3 regions of the Novosphingobium sp. FG137 genome follow, and region 1 is predicted to be linked to each of the others. Evidence: predicted binding sites of a transcription regulator. Region 1 holds the regulator's gene; each other region holds the start of a gene.
What was found. The regulator LexA, encoded in region 1, represses DNA repair genes until DNA is damaged. The targets are predictions, from matches to a motif close to GTTCCNCNCTTGTTCT.

Region 1 (3,271 bases):
AAGGGCCGAATCCGCATGAATGCAGCCACGCTCGCCGCGCTGCGTGATGGCACCACGCCCAAGGGCGATGTCCTCGCCGTCGCCCGCATCGCCGGGATCATGGCGGCCAAGCGCACGGCCGAGCTGATCCCGCTGTGCCACCCGCTGGCGCTCGATGCCGTCAGCGTCGAATTTGCTTTCGTGGAGGACGGCGTCGAGGCCCGCGCCACCGCCTCGCTCACCGGCCGCACCGGGGTCGAGATGGAAGCCCTCACCGCCGTCTCGGTCGCGCTCCTCACCGTCTACGACATGGCGAAAGCCATCGACAAGGGCATGGTGATCGACGGTGTGCGCCTGATCGAAAAGCGCGGCGGCAAATCCGGCGATTGGCGCGCGCCGTGAGCCAACCGCAGGCACCGGCTCGCCCCAACCCGCCCCTTGCGCTTGAGGAAGCGCAGCGCCGCCTGATGGCCCTCGCCCCCGCGCTCCCTATCGAGCACCGCGCCACCGCCGATTGCCTCGGCTTCCATCTTGCCGAGCCGCTCGCAGCGCTGCGCACGCAGCCCGCTGCCGATGTTTCCGCGATGGACGGCTACGCCCTGCGCGCCGCCGATCTCCCCGGTCCCTGGCGCGTGATCGGCGAAAGTGCCGCTGGCCGGCCCTTCGCGGGCACTGTCGGCCCGAGCGAGGCCGCGCTCATCAGCACCGGCGCGCTTGTCCCCGCCGGCGCGGACATGGTGCTCATCCAGGAAGATGCATCGCGCGAGGGCGATACGCTCACCCTCACCGGCACGCCGCCCGAGCCGCCTTCCCGCCATATCCGCCCCGTCGGCATGGATTTCCGCACCGGTGATGTGCTGATGGCCCCCGGCACGAAGATCGGCGCCGCGCAGATCGCATTGGCGCTCACCGCAGGCCACGCCCACTTGCCCGTGCGCCGCCAACTCCATCTCGCGGTGATCGATGGCGGCGACGAACTTGCCGCACCCGGCGCCGAGCTTGCCGACCACCAGCTTCCGGCCAGCAACAGCGCCATGCTCGCCGCGCTTGCCACCCAGCCCGCTGTGCGGATCACCCGGATCGGCCCGGTACCAGACCGGCTCGAGGCGCTGAAAGCCGCGTTCGACGCCGCGCGCGATGCGGACGTCATCGTAACCAGCGGCGGCGCTTCGGTCGGCGATCACGATCTCGTCCGCCCCGCGCTTGCCGAACTCGGCGCAGAGCTTGCCTTCTGGCGCGTCGCGATCAAGCCCGGCAAACCGCTGCTGATCGCGACGCGCGGGACGCAGGTCATCCTCGGCCTGCCGGGCAACCCCGCCGCGGCCTTCGTCACCGGTTTCCTCTTCCTCCTCCCTGTCATCCGCGCCGCGCTGGGGGCTGCCGATGCAATGCCGCGCCCCATCCCCGCCGCGCTCAAGGAAGCCATGCCCGCAGGCGGCAGCCGCATGGAATTCCTGCGCGCCGTGTGGGACGCGGGCGAAGTCTCGCTCGACGGACTGCAGGATTCCGGCGCGCTGTCATCGCTTGCCCGCGCCAACGCCCTCGTTGTGCGCCCGGCGAACGAACCCGAAACACCTGCAGGTCAGTTTGTTCCTGTATACCTGCTGTAAATGCACGGAATTGCTTGACGACCTCTTTTTCGTTGCTTATTCGTTCCGCATTCGTTCACTAGATGGGAGTGCGCACGGATGCTCACGCGCAAGCAGCATGAACTGCTGACCTTTATTCAGACCCGCCTTGAGGCAACCGGCATCTCCCCCTCGTTCGAGGAAATGAAGGAAGCGCTCGATCTCAAGTCGAAGTCGGGCGTACACCGGCTTATCTCGGCGTTGGAAGAACGCGGCTTCATCCGCCGCCTGCCCAACCGCGCCCGCGCCCTCGAAGTGATCCGCGAAAGCGATGCGGGCGGCGCCAAGCCCGCGCAGCGCGCCACGGCGAGCACGACCGCCGCGCTCGCCCCGCTGCGCAGCCCTGCCCCCGCGCGCGAACCCGCCAACGATGTGATCGAGATCCCGCTGCACGGCCGCATCGCCGCAGGCGTCCCGATCGAGGCGATGGAAGGCACGTCGATGCTCCCCGTTCCTGCCGCACTGCTCGGCTCGGGTGAGCACTATGCGCTCGAAGTTTCGGGCGACTCCATGGTCGAAGCCGGTATCCTTGATGGCGACTATGCGCTCGTGCGCCGCACCGATACCGCGCGCGATGGCGAGATTGTCGTCGCGCTGGTGCGGGGGGAAGAGGCAACGCTCAAGTACCTGCGGCGCGAACGCGGCATGGTCCGCCTCGATCCCGCCAATGCGGCCTATGATCCGCAGTTCTACCAGCCACACGAAGTGCAGGTTCAGGGCAAGCTTGCGGGGCTCCTCCGCCGCTATCACTGAGTGGACGCAGGGTCCGGCCCTCCGGTAGCAACCGGGGCCGGACCTTTCCCCTTCCCCCTTGGCTGCCAAGGGGGAAGACGGTGGAACCAGCCGTGATCGCCTTGGGTTTCAGCGACCGTGCGCACCCGGCCCGATACGAGATCGATGGCCAGCCCGCCCGTCTGGCCCAGCAGCGCCCGATCAGCCTTCAGCAGCCGCGGCTTGCAGGCGCTTGGCAGGCGGCGATCCGCCACCACGATATCGGCCCGCGCGCAGGCCGCCGCGAGCACCGGGATCGCCACCAGGTCCTTGCCCCGCGCCATCAGCAGATCAAACCGCCGTCCACCCCGCACCAGCGAGACAGCACAGAAATCCGGGTTGCACCGCGCGCCCTTCCAGTCCTCCAGCGCCACCGCGTCGCCCGTCATTCCCGCGTTTTCCAGCAGCGCCGTGCGGGTATAGCTCTCCTCACGCACCGCGCGCAGCACAAGCAGGTCCGGCCCCTCACCAGTGATCCCCACATGGTGCCCATCACCTGAAACCAGCACATCCGGCGTGCGCGTCAACATCAGCGCCAGCACCCCCAGCGCGATCGGCACGAAGCCCCAGAGACGCACTCGCCCGCTCCACAACGCGATCCACAGCAACCCGCCGACGAACAGCGCGAATGTTGCGCCGCTCATCCCCGGCATCATCGTCACCGCACCCGGCTGGCCCGCCACCAGATGCGCGAGCCACAGCAGCAGTTCGAGCGACTTGCCCACCGCCCACCACGCCGGCGCGCCCAGCCCGACAAGGTCGAGCGCCAATGCCAGTGCGATGAGCGGCATCGTGAGCACTGTCGTGAGCGGGATCGCGATCACGTTGGCCGCCGCGCCGTAGAGGCCGGCGCGGTGGAAGTGGAACAGGCTGATCGGCATCAGCGACAGCTC
Region 2 (3,271 bases), on a different contig from region 1:
GCCAGTCTCTCGGGCGCGCTCACCAGCCTCGTCATCAGCCTCGCGCCCAATCCCTTTGCGCTCAGCGAGATTGTCACTTGGCTCATGGGCAGCCTTGAAAGCCGCTCGTGGCACGATGTCCTGCTCGCCGCGCCGCCCACCGCGCTCGGCCTGATCCTTCTTTCCCGCGCCGCCCCTGCGCTCGACGCGCTCACGCTGGGTGAGGAAACCGCCCGCTCCTTGGGCGTGAATCCCACCCGCCTGCTCTGGCTCGTGGTTCTCGGCACCGGCCTCGTCGTGGGCGCCGGGGTCGCCGCCGCCGGGATCATCGGCTTTGTCGGCCTCGTCGTGCCCCACATCCTGCGCCCCTATACCGATCAGCGCCCCTCCAGCCTGCTCCTCCCCAGCGCGCTGGGCGGGGCGCTGCTCCTGCTCATCGCCGATTGTCTCTGCCGCCTGCTCCCCCTCGCGGGCGGCGAACTGCGCATCGGCATCGCGCTCAGCCTCCTGGGCGCGCCGTTCTTCCTGCACCTGCTCCTGCGCCTGAGGAGCGAACTCGCATGAACCTTGCCCCCCGAAACCTCACAGCCGAAAACCTCACCATCCCCGGCCGCCTCACCAGCCTGACCACCGCCGTTCGCCCCGGCGAACTCACCGCCATCTGCGGCCCCAACGGCGCGGGCAAGACCACCCTGCTGCGTGCGCTAGCAGGGCTGGAGGCAGGCCCCGTCACCCTCGGCGAAACCCCGCTCGCCACCCTCCCGCCGCGCCGCCGCGCGCAGGAGATCGGCTATCTGCCCCAGCATGCCGAGCCCGCGTGGAACCTCACCGTCGAAGCACTCGTCCGCCTCGGCCGCCTGCCGCACCGCACCGCGCGCGCCGAGGATGAGGCCGCCGCCCGAGCCGCACTCACCGCGCTCGATGCCGCGCACCTCGCGCCCCGCGGCATCCACACCCTCTCCGGCGGCGAACGAGCCCGCGTCCTCCTCGCCCGCGTCCTCGCCGGCCAGCCCCGCTGGATCCTCGCCGACGAACCCCTCGCCAGTCTCGATCTCGCCCACGCCGCCACGCTCCTCGCGCACTTCCGGGGGCTCGCCGATGCCGGGGCAGGGGTCGTCCTCGTCGTCCACAGCCTCGCCCACGCGATGAACTACGCCGACCGCGTCATCGTCCTCCAAAACGGCCGCCTCGCCGCCGATGGGCCGCCAGCGGTCGCCCTCTCCGAGGAAGTGATCGAACACGTCTGGAACGTCCGCGCGCAGTGGACCGGCCCCCAAGGCGCCCGCGCTTTGTCCCTTTAGATCCTCCCCATTTTCACGAAGTGCAAATGGGCCAATGATCCCCTGGATCCTCCCCATTTTTGCGAAGCACAAATGGGCCAATGATCCCCTGGATCCTCCCCATTTTTGCGAAGCACAAATGGGGAGGTGTCAGCGCATAGCGCTGACGGAGGGGTAACGACGTCTCCACCCGCACATCGTCCGCTCAGTCGCCACCATTCGAAGGGCCTTGCCCCCCGCGCCACCTTGCTATCACGCGCCCCGCCACCCACGTGTCGCAAAACACCCGCGCGCCCCTTGCCGGAATCGAACAAATCTGGAACAGACTGCCCCCATGTCCCTCAGCACCATCTCAATCCGCGGCGCGCGTGAGCACAATCTCAAGGGGATCGACGTCGATCTCCCGCGCGATAGCCTGATCGTCATCACCGGCCTTTCCGGCTCGGGCAAATCGAGCCTCGCGTTCGATACGATTTACGCCGAAGGCCAGCGCCGCTATGTCGAGAGCCTCTCGGCCTATGCGCGCCAGTTCCTCGAAATGATGCAGAAGCCCGATGTCGAACATATCGACGGGCTCTCCCCTGCGATCTCGATCGAGCAGAAGACCACCAGCCGCAACCCGCGCTCCACCGTTGCCACGGTGACGGAGATCTACGACTACATGCGCCTCCTCTGGGCGCGCGTCGGCATTCCCTATTCGCCCGCCACGGGCCTGCCCATCGCGGCGCAGACGGTCACCCAGATGGTAGACCGCGTGCTCGCCCTGCCGGAGGGCACGCGCGCCTATCTGCTCGCCCCCGTCGTGCGCGGCCGCAAGGGGGAATACCGCAAGGAACTCGCCGAATGGCAGCGCGCCGGCTACACCCGCGTGCGGATCGACGGCACCCTCATGGCCATCGAAGACGCCCCTGCGCTCGACAAGAAGCTGAAGCACGATATCGAAGTCGTGGTCGATCGCATCGCGGTCAAGCAAGCCGACGAAGGCTTCCGCACCCGTCTGGCAGACAGCTTCGAGCAGGCGCTCAAGCTGGCGGATGGCACGGTTTACCTCGATCTGGCGGATACAACGGTCGAGGCGATTGGTGGGGAAGGGGCTGCTCCCACCCCCGCTCAGCCTGAGCCTGTCGAAGGCCCCTCGGCCAAGCGCAACGCCAAGGGCATGAAGAAAACTGGCCTCCCCGCCAATCGCATCGTCTTTTCGGAAAAGTTCGCCTGCCCGGTCAGCGGCTTCACCATCGAATCCATCGAACCGCGCCTCTTCTCGTTCAACGCCCCCCAGGGCGCCTGCCCCGCGTGTGATGGCCTCGGCGAAAAGCTCCTGTTCGATCCCCAGCTCGTCGTCCCGAACGAAGCGCTTAGCCTCAAGCAGGGCGCCGTCGTCCCCTGGGCCAAGTCCAACCCGCCGTCGCCCTATTACATGCAGGTCCTCGCCAGCCTCGCCGGCCACTTCGGCTTCAGCCTCGAAACGCCGTGGGAAAAGCTCGCCCCCGAAGTCCGCATCGTCATCCTCTATGGCACCGCCGGCAAGGCCGTCCCGCTCACCTTCATCGACGGCAAGAAGAGCTACACCGTCCAGAAGGCCTTCGAAGGCGTTATCGGCAACCTCAACCGCCGCATGCTGCAAACCGAAAGCGCCTGGATGCGCGAGGAGCTCTCCAAGTTCCAGACCGCGCAGCCCTGCGAGACCTGCCACGGCGCCCGCCTCAAGCCCGAGGCGCTGAGCGTCAAGGTCGCCATGGCCGACATCTCGTCGATCACCCACCTCTCCGTCGCCGCCGCGGTGGAATGGTTCGGCGCGCTCGATGCCCAACTCACCTCGCAGCAGAGCCAGATCGCCAAGGCCATCCTCAAGGAAATCAACGAGCGCCTCGGCTTCCTCAACAACGTCGGCCTCGATTACCTCAACCTCGATCGCACCTCCGGCACCCTCTCCGGCGGCGAAAGCCAGCGCATCCGCCTCGCCAGCCAGATCGGCTCCGGCCTCTCCGGCGTCCTCTATGTGCTAGACGAGC
Region 3 (3,271 bases), 200 kb from region 1:
TGATGAACGCGGCGCTGATGGGCGCGGACGCTGTCGTGATGATGCGCTTCGATTCAGGCTCCATCGGTCAGACGATGAACGAAGTCGTCGCCTATGGCACGGCGGTCAAGCTGAAGCCCCAAGGGTGATGGCGTGACGCCGAGTGGCCGCATCGTCGCGCTGGTTCTTGCCGGGCTTGCCGCGATCGGCGGCGTGTTGATGCAGGCGGCCGGCAAGGATGGCGGCGGTTTCCCGCTGTTCGTGCTTGCAGCGCTGATCGCGGTCGGCACCGTGTTCGACGCGGGTTACCTCGAGCGTAGACGCCGCTCGCGCGGCACCTGGCAGCTGACGGCCGAGCGCGAGATTGATCACCAGTCCGGCCAGATTCTCGAAGTCTGGTACGATCCTATCTCCGGTGAGCGGCGCTATCTCCCCACGGGCGAGCGACCGGATTAGAACAGGTCCAGCTGTCCGTCGCGGCTGGGGGCGCGGAACTGGCTGCAATCGAGCACTGGCTTGGCCTGCGGGATACCGGCGCGCTTCATCCCCAGCCGGAAGCGGCCCCGCACCAGATCGGCCCAGACGCCCGTCGGCTTCATCCGGCTGAAGAAGCGCGCATCGTTGTCCTTGCCCTCGCGCACCGATTGCACAATTCCCATGACCTTGGCGGCACGGTCCGGAAAATGCAGGTCGAGCCACTCGCGAAACAGCGGCGCTACTTCGTGCGGCAAGCGCAGCATGATCCAACTCGCCGACTGGACCCCGCGCGCACCCGCTTCGGCAAGGATCTCCTCGATAAAGCTGTCCGTTATCGCCGGAATGATCGGGGAGACGGAGACATTGGCATGCACGCCAGCCTTCGCCAGCGCTTCGAGCGCGGCGAGGCGCTTTGCCGGGGCCGAAGCGCGCGGTTCCAGAATGCCTGAGAGCTTTGGGTCGAGGCTGGTGACCGAAATCGAAACTGCGGTGAGGCCGCGCTGCGCCAGCGCAGTCAGCAGATCGAGATCATCGAGGACCCGCGCTGATTTGGTGGTGACGGTCACCGGATGCCCGGTTTCTAGGCACAGCTCCAGCACGCGCCGGGTGATGCGGTAGCGCGCTTCGATTGGCTGGTAGGGATCGGTATTCGTGCCGAGCGCCAGCGGGGCAGGGCGGTATCCGCGCGCCGCGAAGGCCTTGCGCAGCAGATCGGGCGCGGAAGGCTTGGCAAACAGCTTCGTCTCGAAATCGAGGCCCGGCGAGAGATCGTGCCAGGCATGTGTCGGCCGCGCATAGCAATAGACGCAGCCATGTTCACACCCGCGATAGGGATTGAGCGAGCGATCGAATGGGATGTCGGGCGAAGTGTTCCAGGCGATTGCCGTCTTGGGAAACTCCTCGGTCACCGTCGTGCGTAGCTTGGGGCCCGGTCCATCGACGCTGGCCGCGGCATCGAGCCAGTCGCCGTCAGCCTCCCGCGTGTTCAATCCGAAGCGCGTGGGAACCCGTGCCGATTGCGCCCCGCGCCCGCGAACAATGAAATCGGATCTGCCCATGAACGGAACATATATAGAACAATTGGCGATTTCCAGCAGTTTTCAAGCGCCCGCGCTGCCGCTCTAGCTCCATTTCGGGGCCGACTGAGGTTGTGGCAACGGGTCCAGCCGGCATCATTCTGCGCGCACGTGGACGGAGCATGCAATGGAAGACGGTTATCTTCACTATCAGGCGCTCAAGGGCTGGGATGACGCACCGTTCATGCAGCCATCGCCGACCGATGCACAGTTCTTCGCGCACTATCTAGGCGGTTCGGTGGCGGCGGGCGCGCTGGTGGCCGAAGTCGGCTTTGGCAATGGCAATTTCCTCGGCTGGGCAGCGGCTCAGGGTGCGCGGGTCTTCGGATCGGAAGTCCAGGCCGCCGCGCGGGAAAAGGCCGTGGCTGCCGGCGTGGGGCTCCTTCCGCTGGACTTCACCGCGTGGAAGGACGTCCTCCCGGGCCGCCTTCGGGTGATCGCCGCAATCGATGTGATGGAACACCTGACGCGCGCTCAGAGCAGCGAACTGCTCGCCGCCGCCGCGCGCCTGCTGGAGCCGGGCGGATTGCTGTTCGCCCGGTTCCCGAACGGGCAGAGCCCGCTTTCGCTGCCAATCCAGCATGGCGACCAGACGCACGTTTCAGTGCTGTCGGCCCCGATTGTCGAACAGATGGCGCAGGGCCTCGCGCTCGAGGTGGTCTATGCCGGGCGGCCATTCCGGCCGTATGCCGGTGGCCTCCCCGGCCGCATCGCACGCAAGGCGCAAGATGTTGTGCGCAGCGGATGCGACCGCGCAATCCGCATGGTCTACGGACCGCTGCCGATGCATGCCAACACGGTCATGGTGCTGCGCCGGACGTGACGTTTTGCTGCGAGGGCTCGCAACATTCCTTTATGGAGTGAACCTACTTCTCGAGCAGGCGGGGCATGAGCTCGACGAAGTTGCAGGGCCGGTTGCGGCTGTCGAGCTGCTCGGCAAGGATACCGTCCCAGCCGTCCTTCACCGCCCCGTTGGAACCGGGGAGCGCGAAGATATATGTGCCCCGCGCCACCACCGCGCAGGCGCGCGACTGGATGGTACTGGTGCCGATAGTCTTGAAGCTGAGCCAGCGAAACAGCTCGCCAAAGCCCGGAATATCGCGGGTCTTCACGCGGTCGAGAGCTTCCGGCGTAACATCGCGGCCGGTCAGGCCGGTGCCGCCGGTGATCACCACCGCATCCACGCTGCGATCATCGATCCAGTTGTTGAGCCGGCTCGCGATGCGGCCGGCATCGTCCTTCTCGATCGCCCGCGCGACGAGATGGTGGCCTGCGCCCCTTACCCGTTCGGCGAGGATATCGCCGGAGGTATCGTCCTCCGGCCCTCGCGTGTCCGAAACGGTCAGGACCGCGATGTTGATCGGTTTGAAGGTGCGCGAAGGGTCAATTGCCACGCGAAGCCATCCTCACGCTTTCCGCGCCGGTCAGGCCCGGAAACTTCGGCCACATGCCCTGTGCAAGTCCGATGCGGCTTTCCGAAGGGCCACCGGCCTGGCGCTCGTACATCCAGTAATTGCGAATCACGATCGATACGTAACCGCGCGTTTCCCAATAGGGGATCGATTCCATCCACAGCAATGGATCGCCATTGTCGCGGATCTCGCTGTTCCAGCGCGCGATCGGCATCGGTCCGGCGTTGTAGGCCGCGATCACCTTGGGCAGCAGGCCGCCGGTCGCGCCCGAATCCTTTAGCTGCACCAGATACCCCTGGCCGAACGCCATGTTGACGTCTGGCAGGT

Region 2: a site for LexA is predicted at 1,567-1,582, ahead of uvrA (excinuclease ABC subunit UvrA). Genes of this name have one in related genera too.
Region 3: a site for LexA is predicted at 1,519-1,534, ahead of ACODS2_RS15760 (PA0069 family radical SAM protein). Genes of this name have one in related genera too.

Annotation. Positions count from the first base shown of each region.
Region 1 covers NZ_JBMDKN010000005.1:435,038-438,308, forward strand. Annotated here, with positions in the region: gene moaC (cyclic pyranopterin monophosphate synthase MoaC) at 1-381, shown strand, start outside; gene ACODS2_RS16635 (molybdopterin molybdotransferase MoeA) at 378-1,589, shown strand; gene lexA (transcriptional repressor LexA) at 1,668-2,360, shown strand; gene ACODS2_RS16645 (ComEC/Rec2 family competence protein) at 2,354-3,271, opposite strand, start outside.
Region 2 covers NZ_JBMDKN010000001.1:1,091,316-1,094,586, forward strand. Annotated here, with positions in the region: gene ACODS2_RS05000 (FecCD family ABC transporter permease) at 1-543, shown strand, start outside; gene ACODS2_RS05005 (ABC transporter ATP-binding protein) at 540-1,280, shown strand; gene uvrA (excinuclease ABC subunit UvrA) at 1,594-3,271, shown strand, end outside.
Region 3 covers NZ_JBMDKN010000005.1:236,900-240,170, reverse strand. Annotated here, with positions in the region: gene ACODS2_RS15770 (YbjQ family protein) at 1-128, shown strand, start outside; gene ACODS2_RS15765 (hypothetical protein) at 133-435, shown strand; gene ACODS2_RS15760 (PA0069 family radical SAM protein) at 432-1,514, opposite strand; gene ACODS2_RS15755 (methyltransferase domain-containing protein) at 1,660-2,355, shown strand; gene moaB (molybdenum cofactor biosynthesis protein B) at 2,399-2,926, opposite strand; gene ACODS2_RS15745 (lytic transglycosylase domain-containing protein) at 2,916-3,271, opposite strand, start outside.